2 regions of the Weissella ceti genome follow, and region 2 is predicted to be linked to the other one. Evidence: riboswitches for the same ligand, from Rfam matches in the RefSeq annotation. Region 2 holds a riboswitch; the other holds the start of a gene.
What was found. Region 2 has a riboswitch for thiamine pyrophosphate ahead of thiE (thiamine phosphate synthase). Riboswitches for the same ligand answer to the same signal wherever they lie in the genome.
Positions count from the first base shown of each region.

Region 1: it holds a riboswitch for thiamine pyrophosphate, as region 2 does, so the genes downstream of both, thiT (energy-coupled thiamine transporter ThiT) here and thiE (thiamine phosphate synthase) in region 2, are expected to answer to the same signal.

Region 1 is NZ_CP074441.1:1,030,984-1,039,844, forward strand. It holds gene KHQ31_RS05360 (hypothetical protein) at 1-187, shown strand, start outside; gene KHQ31_RS05365 (hypothetical protein) at 314-484, opposite strand; gene KHQ31_RS05370 (DUF4097 family beta strand repeat-containing protein) at 585-1,532, opposite strand; gene KHQ31_RS05375 (HAAS signaling domain-containing protein) at 1,532-2,164, opposite strand; gene KHQ31_RS05380 (PadR family transcriptional regulator) at 2,157-2,477, opposite strand; gene KHQ31_RS05385 (aldo/keto reductase) at 2,631-3,617, opposite strand; gene KHQ31_RS05390 (ribose-phosphate diphosphokinase) at 3,639-4,619, opposite strand; gene KHQ31_RS05395 (dihydroorotate oxidase) at 4,832-5,791, shown strand; TPP riboswitch at 5,840-5,928, shown strand; gene thiT (energy-coupled thiamine transporter ThiT) at 6,086-6,649, shown strand; gene aroD (type I 3-dehydroquinate dehydratase) at 6,728-7,468, opposite strand; gene KHQ31_RS05410 (shikimate kinase) at 7,461-7,973, opposite strand; gene aroA (3-phosphoshikimate 1-carboxyvinyltransferase) at 7,995-8,861, opposite strand, start outside.
Region 2 is NZ_CP074441.1:661,999-670,859, forward strand. It holds gene KHQ31_RS03315 (YxeA family protein) at 149-529, shown strand; gene KHQ31_RS03320 (TenA family protein) at 710-1,339, opposite strand; gene thiD (bifunctional hydroxymethylpyrimidine kinase/phosphomethylpyrimidine kinase) at 1,326-2,141, opposite strand; gene thiO (glycine oxidase ThiO) at 2,144-3,283, opposite strand; gene KHQ31_RS03335 (thiazole synthase) at 3,273-4,070, opposite strand; gene thiF (sulfur carrier protein ThiS adenylyltransferase ThiF) at 4,070-4,726, opposite strand; gene thiS (sulfur carrier protein ThiS) at 4,780-4,977, opposite strand; TPP riboswitch at 5,053-5,164, opposite strand; gene thiE (thiamine phosphate synthase) at 5,162-5,791, opposite strand; TPP riboswitch at 5,959-6,050, opposite strand; gene KHQ31_RS03355 (Ig-like domain-containing protein) at 6,387-8,465, opposite strand.

The sequences.
Region 1 (8,861 bases), 370 kb from region 2:
TCCAACTGGTTGGCAACAGTTCATTACAGACAACCAATTAACCATGTACGTTAACGACGATTACTCAGTCGATGTTTTCTCAGACAATCCACTACCAAAAACAAGTGCAGAATTTGGTGCTTATCTTGACTGGATTACACCTAAAATGATGCAACGAAACGACGAAGTCATTGCTTTATTAGCCTAAATATTTGGCTGAATGATCGAAATTCACTATAAACGCAAAAAGGTAACTAATCACACTTATTGTCGTGTAGCTAGTTACCTTTTTTATTTTGCTCATTTCTTATTCTTGTGCGATTATGTACGTTAATTAATCTTTTTCAGGAATAAATTTGTATAAAATATACCCAATAATGTATCCAATTACGCCACCTATGGCTAATTTTTCCCAGAACATACCTTCTCCGAAAAATTGTCCCATCATGATTCCTAACACTGTTCCCACAGCTGCAATCAGTAACGTCTTATAATTTTTATCCATTGAAATATCCTCCCTAAATAGACATCCTCAGAAACATGTTCATTATATCACATTAATTTATCCCAACAAAAAACACCAACATTGATGTTGGTGTTTCGTATTATTTCATGTCATACAACTTGATTTCACCATCACGAAGGTTAATCTTTAGGGCATCTTCTTGCTTACCCTTTTTGTACTTGTTTTGCGCACGGGCCTTTTCTTGCTTCTTACGGGCCTTTTCTTGTTCTTTCTTGTTATCGATATCTAATTCGTTCTTATAGTCGTAGAAAGGATTGTTTTCATCTAGATATGCATCTTCTTCGCTAGACTTTGTTACATAAACGAACGCTTCTTCAAACTTACCTGTTTCAAGTTGTAGACCTGGTGCAGTTACACTTGAAAGTGAAACATTTCCATCACGGAGCTCAATGTTACTTGCTTCAGCAAGTGTCACAAATGATCCGTAAACATAAGCATCACGACCCGTTACCTTCAACTTGTCCAACTTAACATCGTCGAATGATAGACGACCGTCCTTAGTTGTCATCGTTAGTGATTCCCCAGTGAATTCGCTCAAGTTCGCACCACCACGACCAGAAGTTACTTTTGTGTGCTTAACGTTAAGTCCTTGCACAATAACACCACCATCATCCATTGTTAGATTCAAGTTTTCTAACTTAGTCCCAGCAGGTACGGTAATCTTCGCTGAGTATTCAAACGCTTCTGGCGTTGATAGGAAAGCACCACGTACCAATCCTTCATTCTTTACAGCTTCAACTGAAAGTACATCACCCTTTTGGGTAGCAGATGCCTTTTGATTGTCAACTGACCAGCTAGTCACTGACCCTTCAGATCCTTCGACAATACGCACAACACCTGAATTCGCATTCACGTTAATTGTTTTAATATTGTCGAACTTTTGTTCTGTCTTCTTAACGTCAACCAACTTCACACCACGGTCCCAACTGAAGTCAAAGTTCGATTGACCAACTGTTGTGACCATCATAGCTGCCCCAGCTACAAATAATACCCCACCAAGAATAAGCGGCTTCTTTAATTTAAACATTAGTTTTGCCCTCCTTGCATAGGTGCATTATCACGACGTGATACGAAACGACGTCCAATCCACTTCATGAATTGCACAAAGACATCAAACAACCATTGTGTTAGGTTCAAGACGATTGGTGTCATCATGATTGTCAAACCAGTCATCAATAGACCTAGACCCATGAAGAAAATACCAGTTGGTACTGATTGACCAATCAACATACCACCAAAGACCAATGAACCCACTCCACCAGCTAGAACACCAACAACCATCGCATAGATGCCAAATAGTGCCGCGACAAAGAAAAATAATCCTAGTCCCAACATCAATAGAACACCAATTGCCACTGGAATTAGAATTGGACTAGCAAATAGACCTAATACAATCAACCACAACATACGTGTACGTTGCTTTGTGCGTTGTTGGGGTGTCACTTCTTCTGATACCGGCGCATCATCCATGTCCATGAAGTATTCCAAACGGATTGTACGAGCAAATTGCTTAGGCGTTCCATACTTAGCTTCTACATCTTCTAGTGACATACCAGATTCAATGACTTGCTCATTGTAAAATTGCAGCATTTCTTCTTGTTCTGCTGCTGGTACACCATTTAGATAGCTTTTTACTTCATTAAAATATTGATCAATCATTTTGCTCATCCTCCAACAACAATGTATTCACAGATGCACGGAAACTTGTCCATGCAGTCTTAATTTCGGCCAAATGGGCACGACCTTCTTCGGTAATCTGGTAATAACGACGGATACGCCCTTCATAAGGTTCATCGTAATTAATCAGATAATTATTTTTCTTCAAACGACGTAATACTGGGTACATCGTTGATTCACTAACATTCATATGTTCTTGCATAGTCTTGGTAATCACATAACCATATGTGTCTTCTTTAGCCAAAATAGCCAAGACGGTACCATCAAGCACGACTGTTGGGACTTGAATATCCATAAGCGCTCCTTTAATACTGTTTTCTATATAACATATAGTACACCGTGTATAGTAGTGGGTCAAGCACAATATATTTTTAATTTATATTACAGACAAAAACATAAAAAAAAGACTGATGCACCAACCTAAGTTGGGCATCAGCCTAAATTTATTTTACTTTAAAATGTTGTCAATGGCTGTCAATTCGTCAGAAGTAAATGACAAGTTTTGCATTGCCGCAATGTTGGCTTGCAAGTGCTTTGATGATGTTGCACCAAAGACCAATGACCCAACACGTGGATCCTTTAGCAACCAAGCCATCGCCATTTGAGCCAATGATTGGTTACGGTTCTTTGCCAATTCGTTCAATTCGTTCAATTGCTTAACAGCCTTTTCAGGATCTTCAGCAATGAAGGCGTTTGAACGGTGCAATGGCATATCTGCTGGAATACCATCTAGGTAACGGTCAGTTAGCAGTCCTTCTGCCAATGGTCCGTAAGCAATCAACCCAGCATGATGTTGATCCAAGATGTCTAGCATGTTGTCCTTTTCTGCTTCACGGTTCAACATGTTGTATGACATTTGGTTACCAATAAATGGTGTGTGTAGTTCTTCAAAGATTTCAGCAATCGCTGCTGTTTGTTCAGCGTTGTAGTTTGAAACCCCAATGTACAATGCCTTACCTTGACGAACCAACAAGTCCAAAGCTTCCGCAGTTTCGCGCAAGTTTGTGTTTGGATCCCAACGGTGTGCGTAGAAAATATCAACGTAATCTAGGTTCATACGTTGCAATGACAAATCCAAAGCGTTTGACAATGTCTTCTTGCTTGAGAATTCACCGTATGGGCCTGGCCACATGTGGTAACCAGCCTTAGTTGTGATAACCAATTCGTTACGGTATGGCTTCAAGTCACTCTTGTAAACTGCTCCAAAAGTTTCTTCAGCTGTTCCGTTTGATGGGCCGTAGTTTGATGCATTGTCAAATGAGAAGATTCCGTTGTCGAAAGCTTCCAAGATAACACTCTTTGAATCAGCCAATGGACGTTGGTCTCCCATATTACGCCAGAATCCCAAACTCAAGTCAGGTAAGATTAGCCCTGAATCTGAAACGCGACGGTAAGGCATTTTTTCATAACGATCTTCTTGTGCAGCATATACCATAGTTAATATTTCCTTTTCAATTTATTTGTGTAGCTTAAATGTATCGGGATCATTTTGCGCGATACGTAGCTTATCTAGTGAGATTTCTTCATGAATATCATGAATGGCACGTCCCAAAACCGGCGCCACTGACAACACTTCTAGCTTGTCAGAACGGTTCGCATCTGAGATGGCGTTTGTGTCAGTCACAATAATCTTCGTAACATTGTCATCTGCACCCAAACGAGCACCTGCTTCATTTGAGAACACAGCATGTGTTGCCACAACATAAACTTCAGTCGCACCGTTTTCACGAACTGCCTTAGCCGTAATGGCCATACGTTCACCAGTATCAATGATGTCATCAATAATGATGGCACGACGACCAGCAACTTCACCCACAATTGCATCTGGTGATGACGGGTTCGTACGGGCGACGTTATCATTAACCACTCCCCATGGTGCTTCCAAGAAATCGGCAAAGCGACGTGCACGACCTGCACCTGTGTGGTCAGGAGACACAACGACTAGGTCATCCGTTAAGTTATGTTCAACGAAGTATTCCGCTAGTAATGGTGCAGCACGTAGCAAATCAACAGGGATATTAAAGAATCCTTGAATTTGATCCGCGTGGAAATCGATTGAAATCACACGTTCTACACCATTCATTTCTAGTAATGAAGCAAGTAACTTAGCTGTGATGGCTTCACGGGCCTTAGCCTTACGGTCTGAACGTCCGTAACCATAGTAAGGGATCACAACGTTGATTGTGCGTGCTGAGGCACGGCGCAATGCATCAATTAAAATCATGATTTCCATGAAGCTATCATTGGCTTCACCAGAAATTGATGAAATCACAAAGACATCGTCTCCACGGATACTTTCCAAGACACGTTCATAGATTTCACCGTCAGAAAAAGTTTGAATTTCAACTTCCCCTAAGGCAATTCCCATCTCGCGTACCGTCGCTTCTGCTAGTTCACGGCTGACGGACAAACCAAAGACTTTTAATTTAGACTCCACGATATGCCTCCAATTAGTAATAGAATATCTTTCTTATGTCTCCTATTTTAACAAAATTACCGGTTTCGGGCTATAACTAACCCATAATTCCATGACTTTTTACGTCTATACCAAAACTTTAAAACAACTTAGTAAAACACTGGATTTTTTAATTAAACATTGGTAAAATGTTTTAAACACTTTAACAACCACATATTTTAAGGAGATTTACCATGACGACTTTGACAGCGAGCATTGCAGGTTTCGACTTTGATGGCATTCTTTTGAATGCTGCTGGAATTAATTGCCAATCTATTGAGGAACTAGATCAAATCCGCACTGCACCTGGTGCGGCGAGCCTAGTAACTAAGACTGCAACACAACACCCTCGTAAGGGAAACGAAGGAATTCGTTATGCAGATATGCCATATGGTTCAATTAATTCAATGGGGTTGCCAAACTACGGTTTGGAATACTACATCGAATATGTTGAAAAGTATCAACATGAAAAGCCAATTTTCCTATCAACTGCAGGAATTACACATGATGAAATTTTGTACGCCATGCGTCGTATTCAAGAATCTGATTTCGATGGATTGATTGAATTGAACTTCTCATGCCCTAACGTGCCAGGAAAGCCACAAATTGGTTATGACTTTGCGACAACAGAAGCATTGCTAGAACAAATCTTTACCTTCTTCACAAAGCGTGTTGGGGTAAAGCTACCACCTTACTTTGATATCGCACACTTTGATCAAGTTGCTGAAATCTTGAACAAGTTCCCATTGGCATTCGTTAACTCAATTAACTCAATTGGTAATGGTTTGACAATCGATCCTGAAACAGACACAGTGACTATCACACCTAAGGGTGGTTTTGGTGGCCTAGGTGGCGCAATTGCCAAGCCTACTGCCCTAGCCAACGTGCGTGCATTCCGTGAACGTCTACGTCCTGAAATTAAGGTAATTGGAACCGGTGGTGTAACAAACGGTCGTAACGTGTATGACTTGATTCTAGCTGGTGCCGAAATTGTTGAAATTGGAACAACATTGTATCAAGAAGGACCTGCCGTCTTTGAACGTTTGAACGCTGAATTGATTGAAGAAATGCAACGTCGTGGTTACGATGATTTGTCACAATTCCGTGGAAAACTAAAGACATTGCAAGCAGATCCAAACGCAAAAAACATCTAATTGTTATTGCAAAGCTTTTGAGAACTAGATATACTTAATTGAAACGAATCGACCATGCTGGGGTGCCGAAAGGCTGAGATAATACCCATGAACCTGATCCGGTTAGTACCGGCGTAGGAAGCTTGGTTTTGTTTATTAATATTGCTATTAAACAAAACCCCAGTGAATGAAACCCGTAGAAATACGGCTTGATTGACTGGGGTTTTTACTTTGCTCTTGGCTGTCGGTTCGTTAAATAAATGTTTCAACACTCGTTGAAATAAAAACATATGCCGCTCTAGGAGGAGTATTTTCATGCAACAACGTAACATTCGGGTGACAATTGAAATTGCCATCTTTACTGCCTTGGCCATCGTTTTGGACCAAATCGTGCTATTCCGTATGCCACAAGGTGGAAGCATTTCTTTGGCCATGTTGCCAATCATTGTCATCGCCCTTCGTCGTGGAACAGCTGTTGGAATCACAACTGGTTTCTTGACAGGACTATTGAACTTCATCTTTGGGGGATTCTTCGTTAACATCTTCCAAATGCTTTTGGATTACCCATTAGCTGTGGCCGTTATCGGACTAGCTGGGGTCTACTCAAAGACACTACAAGCTCAATTGGCCAACAATCAATTGACTAAGGCTGCTATTTCAGGAAGTATCGCAACAATGATTAGTGGTGTTGCTGCACTAGTACCACATACAATTGCTGGTGTGGTTTTCTATGCGAGCTTTGCGCCAAAGAACCAATCAGTCTTGCTATACTCACTTGTATACAACGCAAGTTTCTTGATTCCAAAGGCGCTTGTGACACTTGTTGTGGTGGCAATCCTAATCATGAAGGCTCCTCGTATCTTCACAGATAACTTGTAAGAGCTCATTCACTTTTAAAATTAATCAAAATAAAAAGACTGTCACAATTGTGGCAGTCTTTTTCGTTATCGTTCAAATCTAATAATCGTTCAAATATGAATCAGCAAAGAATTTTGCTATGTCGTCGACTGATAATTGTCCAGGCGCAGATGCTTGCCCTGCTTGGGCAAATGTTAATTGAGAGCCATGACGAAACCCTTCTAGTCGGGTTCGGCTTCCTGCATCCCCCATCGCCATCGTAATTAATGGCATCTCACATTGTTGAAAAAGAGCTTTTGTTTCAGCTAACAGCATATTGGCTTGATCTTCATTTTCCGCCATTACAGCATATTTAATCACATCTACTGGCATGTCAGCTAACTCAAACAGCCGTTGATGTAGATTACTTGGATATTGCCAATCATGTCGTGAACCAATAACCGTAACGCCTTGCGCTTTCGCAAATGCACGCGTCGTCATTTGATCATCTAACACGTTAGTTTCAATATCAATCGCTGCAATCCCTGCCTCAATTGCTGCATAATAGACAGCTTGATAGTCATGGGCATTGTAGTTTTTTAAGCCCCCCTCTTCACGTGTACGCCATGTAAAGATAATTGGTCTTTGACTCACTACCATTACCTCTTTAATGACTGCAACAGTTAGGGTTCTCAAATCTTGCCAGGCATCAATGCGCCATTCAAGCACATCTACTCGCTCATCAATACCCGCTTGCAGATAGCCCTTCGTTTCTGACGCATCCTTCACTTGCATCGCAATCGCAATTAGTGGTCTCTCTTGCTGTCGCACTAGTTTACCGATTTGTAATTGACTACTCATAGTGCGCCTCATAGTGTTCAATAATTTCAGACACAATTTCTTGTGGCGTCTTACCATCAGTATGGATGGTCACATTAGCTGCCGCTTCATACTTTGGTAAACGACTACGCCATAACACACCAATTTCAGACAAACTGCTATTGCGCAGGATGGGACGATCCATATCATCCACAATACGCTCCATCGTCTGACCAAATCCACCAGACAAATAATACACTGGCGCAGGATTATCATATAAACGTTCACGATTGACGGTCGTTTCTACGACTCCGCCACCAGTCGCCAAGATACCTTCCTGTTGCAATGCTTTTTGGACGATATTTTTTTCTAACATTCGAAAGGCAGTTTCACCCTTTGCTGAGAAGATTTCACCTGGTGTTTGCCCGGTTTCTTCGGCAATCATTACGTCAGTATCTAGCATTGGTACGTTCAATTGTTGACTTAGGAGTTCAGCGGTTGTTGTTTTTCCCGCTCCCATAAAGCCAATTAGGATCAATTTACTCATGACTGCTTCCTTTCGTTAGAATTATTTTTTAAGTCGTGCTAAGTCTGTAAAGAAACTTGGATAGGACACATTCACAATGTCACCATCTGCCAAGATAACCTCACCATCCGTGATTAACGCTGCAATACTTAACATCATGGCAATGCGATGATCATCATAGACGTCCACCACTGTTGGTTCGTTAACTCGCAACGGCGTCCCCCCATGGACAATGAACCCATCTGGCTGTTCTTCAATGTTGGCACCTAATTTGTTCAATTCATTAGTCACTGCCGCGATACGGTCTGATTCTTTCACACGTAATTCGCCGGCTCCCGTAACAACTGTTGTCCCGGTCGCTTGTGTTGCAGCTAAGACCAAAAGTGGTAATTCATCAACCGCACTTGGAATATCTTCGGCGGTTACTTCAATCGCAGACAACTGTTGTGTTTGTACCGTTAAGTCCATCACTGGTTCGACGTCATTAGACGTCACTAAGTTTGGAAATGTTGCTCCCATTCGTTCAAAAAGACGCAATAACCCAATTCGAGTTGGATTAACCCCAACTTGTTCAATCGTAATCTGACTATTGGGCACTAACAGACCTGCTGTTAGCCAAAAAGCCGCTGATGACATATCACCCGGAACATTAATATCCGTCCCTGCTAATTGTTGCCCACCAGACACACTAATCGCATGGTTTTCAACGACCACTTGTACGCCAAATTGTCGCAACATACGTTCAGTATGATCGCGTGTCGCAATTGGTTCAATAACAGTTGTTGTACCTTCTGCTTGTAATCCGGCTAATAAAATTGCACTTTTAACTTGGGCTGATGCCATGGGTAAAGTATAGGTCATCCCCTTTAAATGTGTTGATCCGTTAGTGGTTACTGGCAAGACAGCTGT
Region 2 (8,861 bases):
GCCGCCTCTTTTTATAAACTCATAAACAGAAAATTTTTCACACATTCATTCTATTCATACGCTTATCGTTTACCATTATCTCTTTAAAAACATTTGACATAGTATTATTTATCGTATAATATTATTTTTACACGAAAGGGGTACTATCATGAAATTATTTAAAACTATCGCCGTTACAGCTGTTCTTATTGCCGGACTTGGTTTCGGTGTCTCACAACTAACCAAGAACTCAAACAGCGAATTCGCTGGTATTGTTGATCAATTAAACCCATTCCTTAAGACAAGCACTGTATACGTTAAAATTAATGAACCCGCATATATTGAAGAACACGGAAACGCCCAATATGAACAAACAGCTGTTGATGCCCAAGGAAACACACGTCCTGTTAGCTACACCGGTATGGGCGTGTTGAAAAAAGATCACTACCTTGCCCTAACAAACAAAGGTGCTCATGTTGAATCATATGCAGAAGTGCAACCTAATGAAATTCCTACGAAAGCTTTGAACGTTCTAAAGACACAAAATTAATGCTGCTTTAATTGATATACACAATCAAATTGTTATTGTTGTCATGACAATATACATATACAAAAAAGGATCTAGATGATATCGTCTAGATCCTTTTTTACACTTTCTTTCACTATCTACTAAAGTAAATCATCACATACTTAACCATCTATTGCATGCTTACTACCGCAAATGATGAAGCTAATATGCAGCATCTGCTGCTTTTTGCCAAAAAGCAATTTCATGTTGATATGATTTGACATAAATATCAACATAGCTGAAATCTGTTAAAGTTCGTTGTTGTGGATTAGCAAGATAGTCATTCAATACTTGCCAATATAGCACCACCCAATCATGGTATTTTTTAGAAGTATAAAAATCAAACCAAGCTCGATAGTTTGTATTCACTTCTCCTGTATCAAGTCCCGCTTTTGCAATTAAATAATAAGATTCCACACATGGAAGCAAAGATAATACCCCCGCTAGGACATCCCCCTGACTTGTCTGTTCAGCCATGTGAGCTAGATAAGATTCATTATGTTGCCCTGGTTTAATTTGCGCAATATTTTCTGGATTGGCTTGTAAAGCAGCATGAGCGTCACTTTCATCTGATAACATTCCCGGCAATTGATACCCTTGCATAATCAGCTGATTATAGACACGTGTACTATATTTAGTAAACGTTTCAACATAGTAATGGTCTTGTGCAATATAATAATCTCGCTGTGCTTGGGTTAATTGTCCGGCTGCTAAATTCATCACAAATGGCATCTCATGGATTTGTCCCATGTACTTATCTCGGATAATCTTTAATTCATCAGTTAATGTCAAAGCTATTCCCTCCCGCCCAATGATTCAATGGTCCATGACCCGCACCAACAATAATTTCATTCTGAATGACATCATTCATAAAACGACGTGCACCAGGCATTATATCTACCAATTGGTGGCCATGGGCTAGCCCTGCTGTAAGATAGGCTGACAATGTGTCTCCAGTTCCATGGGTGCGTTGTGTCTTGACTCTGTTTGCTTCATACCAAAACACGTCGCCATCTACAGTAAGTAATAGATCTTGTACAATCAGTCCCTGACCATGGCCCCCTTTTAATAGAATGTTCTTTGCGCCTAAAGTTTGTAACTTTAACGCGACAGCATGCATGGATGCTTTATCCGTTGCCAATTTCCCGGTTATAACTTCAGCCTCTAGTAAGTTAGGCGTTAGTAAAAATGTATGTGGCAATACATACTGAACTAGCGCATCAATAGCAGAATCACTAAGTAATTGTGCACCACCTTTAGCGATCATGACGGGGTCCACAATCACTGGGATATCTTTTGCTACATCACTTATGAGTTGCCCTACCGTTTTAACAATATCTGCATTAAATAAAGCCCCTGTTTTTATTGTTTTTATTGATAAATCTGCCATCACGGATGACATTTGCGCCTTAATCATATCTACTGGAGTTGGTAGTATATGCTGCACTCCTAAGGTATTTTGTGCTGTTATTCCAGTAATGACTGTAGCGCTATAAGTACGCAAAACATCAAACGTCCGTACATCGGCATTAATACCGGCACCACCACTTGAATCAACTCCCGCAATGCTTAAAACTTGTGGTATTTCTGACATCCCTATTCTCCTACTTGCTCTTGGTAACGATCAATGTCAAAGGCATCGAGCCAATGTCTTGGCACTGATTCACCAAGTACCAGTGACGTTATCATCCTTCCCGTTATTGGTGCTAATAAAATGCCATGGCGTTGGTGCCCATAAGCATAAAATAATCCTGGATGATTGGCATATTCACCAATCATTGGTAGTCCATCTGCAGCGGTGTTATTTGGTCGTAATCCTGCCCAGGTTTGATTAACTGTTAAATGTTCAGTCAATCCCGGCGCAACATGGTTTACCTGTTCTATTAAATGCCGAACTCCTGTTAGTGACACCGTTTTTGACCAGTCATTGCTACGTTTAGTCGCGCCTATAATAACCTCATCCCCATTTCTAGGCACCATATAAAACTCCGAGTGATACAACGTGTACGTGAGTTGTGGTCCATGATTAGTTGCTGCAATGACCTCACCTTTCATGGGATATGTGGTGTTATGCTTGTCAGATAAATCTACCTCAATAATGTCAGATCCTGCTACGCCAGTGGCAAGAACCACTTTCTCAGCCAATACAGTTTGCCCATTTGTTAAAGCTAATCGATAAGCTTCCTTCTCGAATTGAATCGATTGTACACGGGAGGCTTCCCTAATAACTACGCCCGCTTGCTCCGCAGCACGCGCAAATGCTTTTGCAACTTGCATAGGGAGCACACTAGAATCAGGCAGATGCACAGCACCCAGCATATTTGTACTTACATATGGTGCCATGGTAACTAAATCCTTTTTTGATAACCATTGTAAGTGTTGTTCTTTAACAAGTACTGCTAATTCATCATATTCATTCTGATTAAATGCTAACTTGATTAGTCCATTTTGTCGTAACCCAATATCAATTCCGGTTACAGCGCGTAATTGTTCTGCCAATATCGGATACATCGCTTGGCTTTTTTGCGCAAAATCAAATACACCGGCTTCTGAAAAAGTCCGATATTCAGAATATGCCCCCAACATGCCTCCGGCCGCTTGCGTAGTACCTTTACCAACTTCATGTTCTTCTAGTAAGACTATGGCTAAATTTGGACTAGCCTGACTTAAATGATAAGCAATCGATGCCCCAATAACACCACCACCTACAATTGCCACATCAACTTTAACCTGCATTACCCTTCTCCAAATCACTAAATAGTTTTTGCCCACTCATTGGAGAGGAGGGTACGGCGCCAGTATGGGCATCTAATACTCGTCCTGCTTTTGCCAAGTATGCCTTACGCCCAGCTGAGATACCATCATGAAAAGCTGCAGCCATCAATGGAATATTATTGGCTGTTGCAATAGCCGTGTTAGCCATAATCGCATCAACCCCCATTTCCATTGCTTCAGCTGCTTGACTTGGCTTACCAATCCCAGCGTCAATAATGACTGGTACTTCAATATTGTCCACAAGTAGTTGAATCATGTCCTTATTCGCTAAACCACGATTACTCCCCAAGGTTGAGGCTAACGGCATCACCGCTGCAGCTCCAGCAGCAACTAATTTATGCGCTAACACTAAGTCAGGCATCATGTACGGCAGTACAATGAACCCTTCTGCCGCTAATACCCGTGTTGCTTTTAGCGTTTCTTCGCCATCAGGCATAAGGAATTGCCGATCCGGCATAATTTCAATCTTTACCCAGTCACTACCACTCAATGCACGAGCCAAACGTGCAATACGAATAGCTTCTTCTGCATTTGTGGCACCAGATGTATTCGGTAATAGCGTTACTCCGTCCGGGATGTATTCTAGAATATCTGATTCATGCGCTTCGTTACGCTTCAATGCCATCGTGATCATTTCCGCTCCTGCATGATCGACAGCAGCTTTAATCAAGTCATACGAATATTTACCTGATCCTAAAATAAATCGTGAATCAAAAGCATGTCCTGCAATAATTAGTTGATCGGTCATTAATTTTCTCCTTCTAGGTTTTCCTGTGACAATAACAACTGCAATATCATATTCACTTGATGCCCAGCAGCGATCATAACCCGACCAGCCATTAAACCTTCTTTACCCGGATTAGTTTGGTCCCCTGCAATGTAAACATTCTTACGGAACTTCTTAGTTTGAATCGTATTAGATGAATGTAAGCCAGCCATACCATTCCCCATTACTAATGGCTTATTGGGATAAGTTGCTTCACTCGTACGTAACAACATCGCTTTAGCATCTGGTACATCAAATGCTTCAACCATGACATCTGCATCCGCAAATAACTCTGCCACATTCTCATTAGTTACTTTAACTTGATGAATCGTAATATTGATAAATGGATTCATTTCCAAGATGTTTTCACGCAATGCCATAACTTTTGGCATGCCAATCTGACTTAACTTATACTGTTGGCGGTTAAGATTACTAAAATCCACAACATCAAAATCAATTAAAGTTAAGTGTCCTACGCCAGAACGTGCTAAGCCAATAGCAATGTTTGATCCCAAGCCGCCCGCACCTGCAATTACGACATGTGCATCTACCAATGCTTCAGTAGATCCGGCTACGTTGCGTTCTTTCATCCCATGCCAAATGTCTTGCGCGGGGATGCCTTGCATGTTAATCGTCATCTTCTATTCTCCAATTCATATTTCTGTTTTAACGATTCTGATTCATTTGGAAATCAGCCACCCCCAACGAATGACACAACTTCAATCGCATCATTTTCTCCTAACACAACATCTTGAAAGTCATCCTCTTTTAAAATACGACCATTTAATTCCACCACTACGTGTGTCGTATTCATGACTTCTCGTTTTTTAAGCATTTCACTAACGGTTAATCCTTCTAAACCAGTGATTAATTGTCCATTCATGCGCATAAGCGTATTGCCTCCAAAAAATAAAATAAAAAAGCACGTGCTTCCATAGTGAAAGAACGTGCTTAGGTTAATACCGACCTAATTGCACCACTTTCCTACGCTAGTTTTAACTAGATCAGGTTCTTGGAATCCAAAGCATTGGCTTTATCTCAGCCGATCACTTCTTTCGGCACTCCCAGTGGATTTATATATGTGGCATGTTAATGTTTACTTGACGTAACGCCGTAACCGTCTTCTCAATATCATTAGACAACATAATCTCACTTACTACAGCTACACCATCAATTGGAAAGCCCGTAAAGGTATGCACATTGTGTGTTTTAATTCCCCCAATAGCAACCACTGGTATTTTGACGGTTTCGCCAATATCACGCAGGGTTTCGGGGGATGTTGGTCGTGTAATAACTTTAGTTTGGGTTGGAAATATTGCACCAACGCCTAAGTAATCCGCCCCCTCGCGTTCCGCCTCAATCGCACGATTCACGCTTTTGGCTGACACACCAATTAATTTATTAGGACCAACTAATCGACGCACGATAGATATCGGTAAATCAGCGTCACCGATATGCACTCCAGCCGCATCAACCGCTAACATAATATCTACGCGGTCATCAATAATTAGTGGTACGTGATACCGATCAGTTATTCTTTTGACGTCCATAGCTAGCTCAAAATAATTACGCGTGGACAGCGATTTTTCGCGCAACTGGATAATGGTTACACCGGTTTGGCACGCCTCCTCAATAATTTCCAAAAATCGACTTGGCGAATACTCATATTGACCAGTCACAAGATACAGTTGATACGGATTCATCATTTCACCCCACTCCAAAGAAAAAAGCACAACACGTTAAAAGCGTTGTGCCTGAATGTTCATAGTGTAGCGTTAAGAATAAATATTGCTAAACGATCGTCACTGCTCGTGTTTATACATATGCTTCGAATTATTATTTTGAAGATATGTCGCTAAAGTGTACACCGTCATATTTATTGTTAGCTTCCTACGCTAGTGTTAACTAGATCAGGTTCTTGGGTATAATCTCAGCCACATTTGGGCACCCCAGCTTTTAACAGGATTAGTTTAGCAATTATTTCAAAGTTTAGCAACAAAAAAAGATACAAACAATAAAGAATAGACATTCATTTATAAACGACTATTCATCCATATTAAGGACATATACGTACATTTCATACATATATAAACACCAATTCGTATCCTTAAACTATAGAAAAAATCACAGCACTCAAACAACTTACAACTACCAAATTCAACAAATATGTCGAGAAATCAAATATACATATTACTCTATTTTTGATGTTTGGATATTATTACAAAACAAAAAAGCCCTAAAGCAATTGTACTTTAGAGGCTTTCATGAAATATTTAATTCGTTTCAATTAATCGGTAATTACTTACCACGACGAACCATTACTAATCCTGCGAATACAAGACCAAGCAAACCAAGAATAGTCAAATTGAAGTTATCAGCTGAACCAGTATTTGGCAATTCTGCCTTCTTTGTTTCAGACTTCTTCGCTGTAGTCTTCTTAGGTGCTACAACCTTTTCTTCTGACTTACCATTTAACTTCGGTGCTGGAGTTGGCTTTACATGTGCCTTAGGCGCTGGAATTGGCTTAACATCAGACTCTGGTGCTGGTGTTGGCTTTACATGCGCTTTTGGCACAGGCATTGGCTTAACATTAGGCTTCGGTGTTGGTGTTGGCTTAACGTCAGGCTTTAGTTCTGGCTTAATTGGATTGATCTTGTCATCTTCAACTACTTGCCCATCAATATGTTCTGGGGTAATTGGATCGATAACGTCAATATCTTCTTCTGGAATAATTTCTTCCGTTGGGTCGATATGTACTTCTGGCTTTGAACCGTGAATACCATCTTCTAGGTGGTTTTCTTCGATAATTTCATCGCCTGTTTCTGGAACGATTGGGTCGATAACGTCAACATCTTCTTCTGGCACAATTTCTTCCGTTGGGTCGATATGTACTTCTGGCTTTGAACCGTGAATACCATCTTCTAGGTGGTTTTCTTCGATAACTTCATCACCTGTTTCTGGAACGATTGGGTCAATAACGTCAACGTCTTCTTCGGGCACAATTTCTTCCGTTGGGTCGATATGTACTTCTGGCTTTGAACCGTGAATACCATCTTCTAGGTGGTTTTCTTCGATAATTTCATCACCTGTTTCTGGAACGATTGGGTCAATAACGTCAACGTCTTCTTCGGGCACAACTTCTTCCGTTGGGTCGATATGTACTTCTGGCTTTGAACCGTGAATACCGTCTTCTGTATGTGGTCCTTCTGTATCTTCATCTGCGTCATCTGGAACGATAGGCGCAATTTCATCTACAATTTCGTCCGCAGGAAGTTCTTCTTCCTTTGGTACGTTATGTACGTCTGGTTTTGAACCATGGATACCATCTTCTAGGTGGTTTTCTTCAACACTTTCAGTACCCTTGTCCGGCGTAATTGGGTCAATGTCATCCGTTGTTTCTTCAGGCATTGGATCAATCGTACCTTCAGTTCCTTGGTTCAGATTATCAACACCTTCGATTTCACCTGACATTAGCAAGTTCGCTACACGGACGTTATCTGAAACTGATTGTGGGTTGTTATTTCCTGCTGCAAAAGAGACTGAGAACTTATTTGTTAGTTCCTTCATCTTCTCTCCTGCACCTGTCAAACGAGTCTTGTATTGGATTGAAACAGTTTCACCGTCAACTAGCGCTTCAGGCACGGTTACAGAAAACTTGTTTCCCATGACTTTAACCTTTGGCACTGTAACTCCAGGCTTACCACTAATTGTGAATGAGTCATCCACGTATAAGTGACCTTGGCCAAGTGAATCCGTTACATCAATGTTACCAGTGATGTGATCACGGTTCGCATTGATTACAATGTACCAGTTCAAGACAGTCGGATCATTAAGGTCAACATTTCCACCCTTGTATGCAGGACGATGTGGTTGAACAGGACCAGTATTTGTCTTATGCCCCTTAACCTTCAGCGTTGGCACGTTTTGGACTTTTGTCCCCAAAGACATGTCAAGTGTGTTTTCTGAATCCTTAGCCAATCCTTGCTTAACTTGCAAGTTAAAGGAAAGCTTACCCTTGATATGCTCTTTCGCAGACACTTTATCAGTAAACTTCACAACTGCTCGTCCGCTTTCCACGGTAACAATTGCGTAGTCTTCTAACTTCATGCTTGTCTTAAATCCTTCAAGCTCCTTAGGTAAATCAAAAACCATTTCATCGCCAGCTTTGAATGTATGACCATCCTTTTCACTAAATCCGATCTTTACGTTTAAGTTTTCACCCTCCCAGGCTTCCGACTTGTCAACAGTAATTGAATCCACAAACAGATCCTTATTTATTTGACTAGCTTGTACTGTATTGCCAGTAAACATCACTAGAACACAGGCAAGCATAGCCATCAACCACAATAGTGGTTGATATTTTTTGTTTTCTCGCATTTAAAACAATCTCCTTCAAATTTCGATTTTTTGAAATTTGCTGATTATTCACGAGATATAAATTGCTAATTAACAACCTATACATAATCAGCAACGTTATTAAACTTATCGTATTTTTATCACTAAGTCTAGTTTCAAAATTTAAATTCCTTTAAAAAAATCGCATATAAGACCGGAAACGCCATTAAATCAAGACTTTACACTTGTGAAGTCATCTTATTTTTAATTTTTCTTTTTATTATTAAAAACAAGTGACATATATACAACTATCATTTAATTAGTCAAAAACACCGAAACAACAGCAACATAGGCACGTAAACCATTTAGTTTCATTTAAGGTGTTAAAAAAAGGTAATTCCATTAACACAATGAAATCACCTTCTTTTTGAATATTTA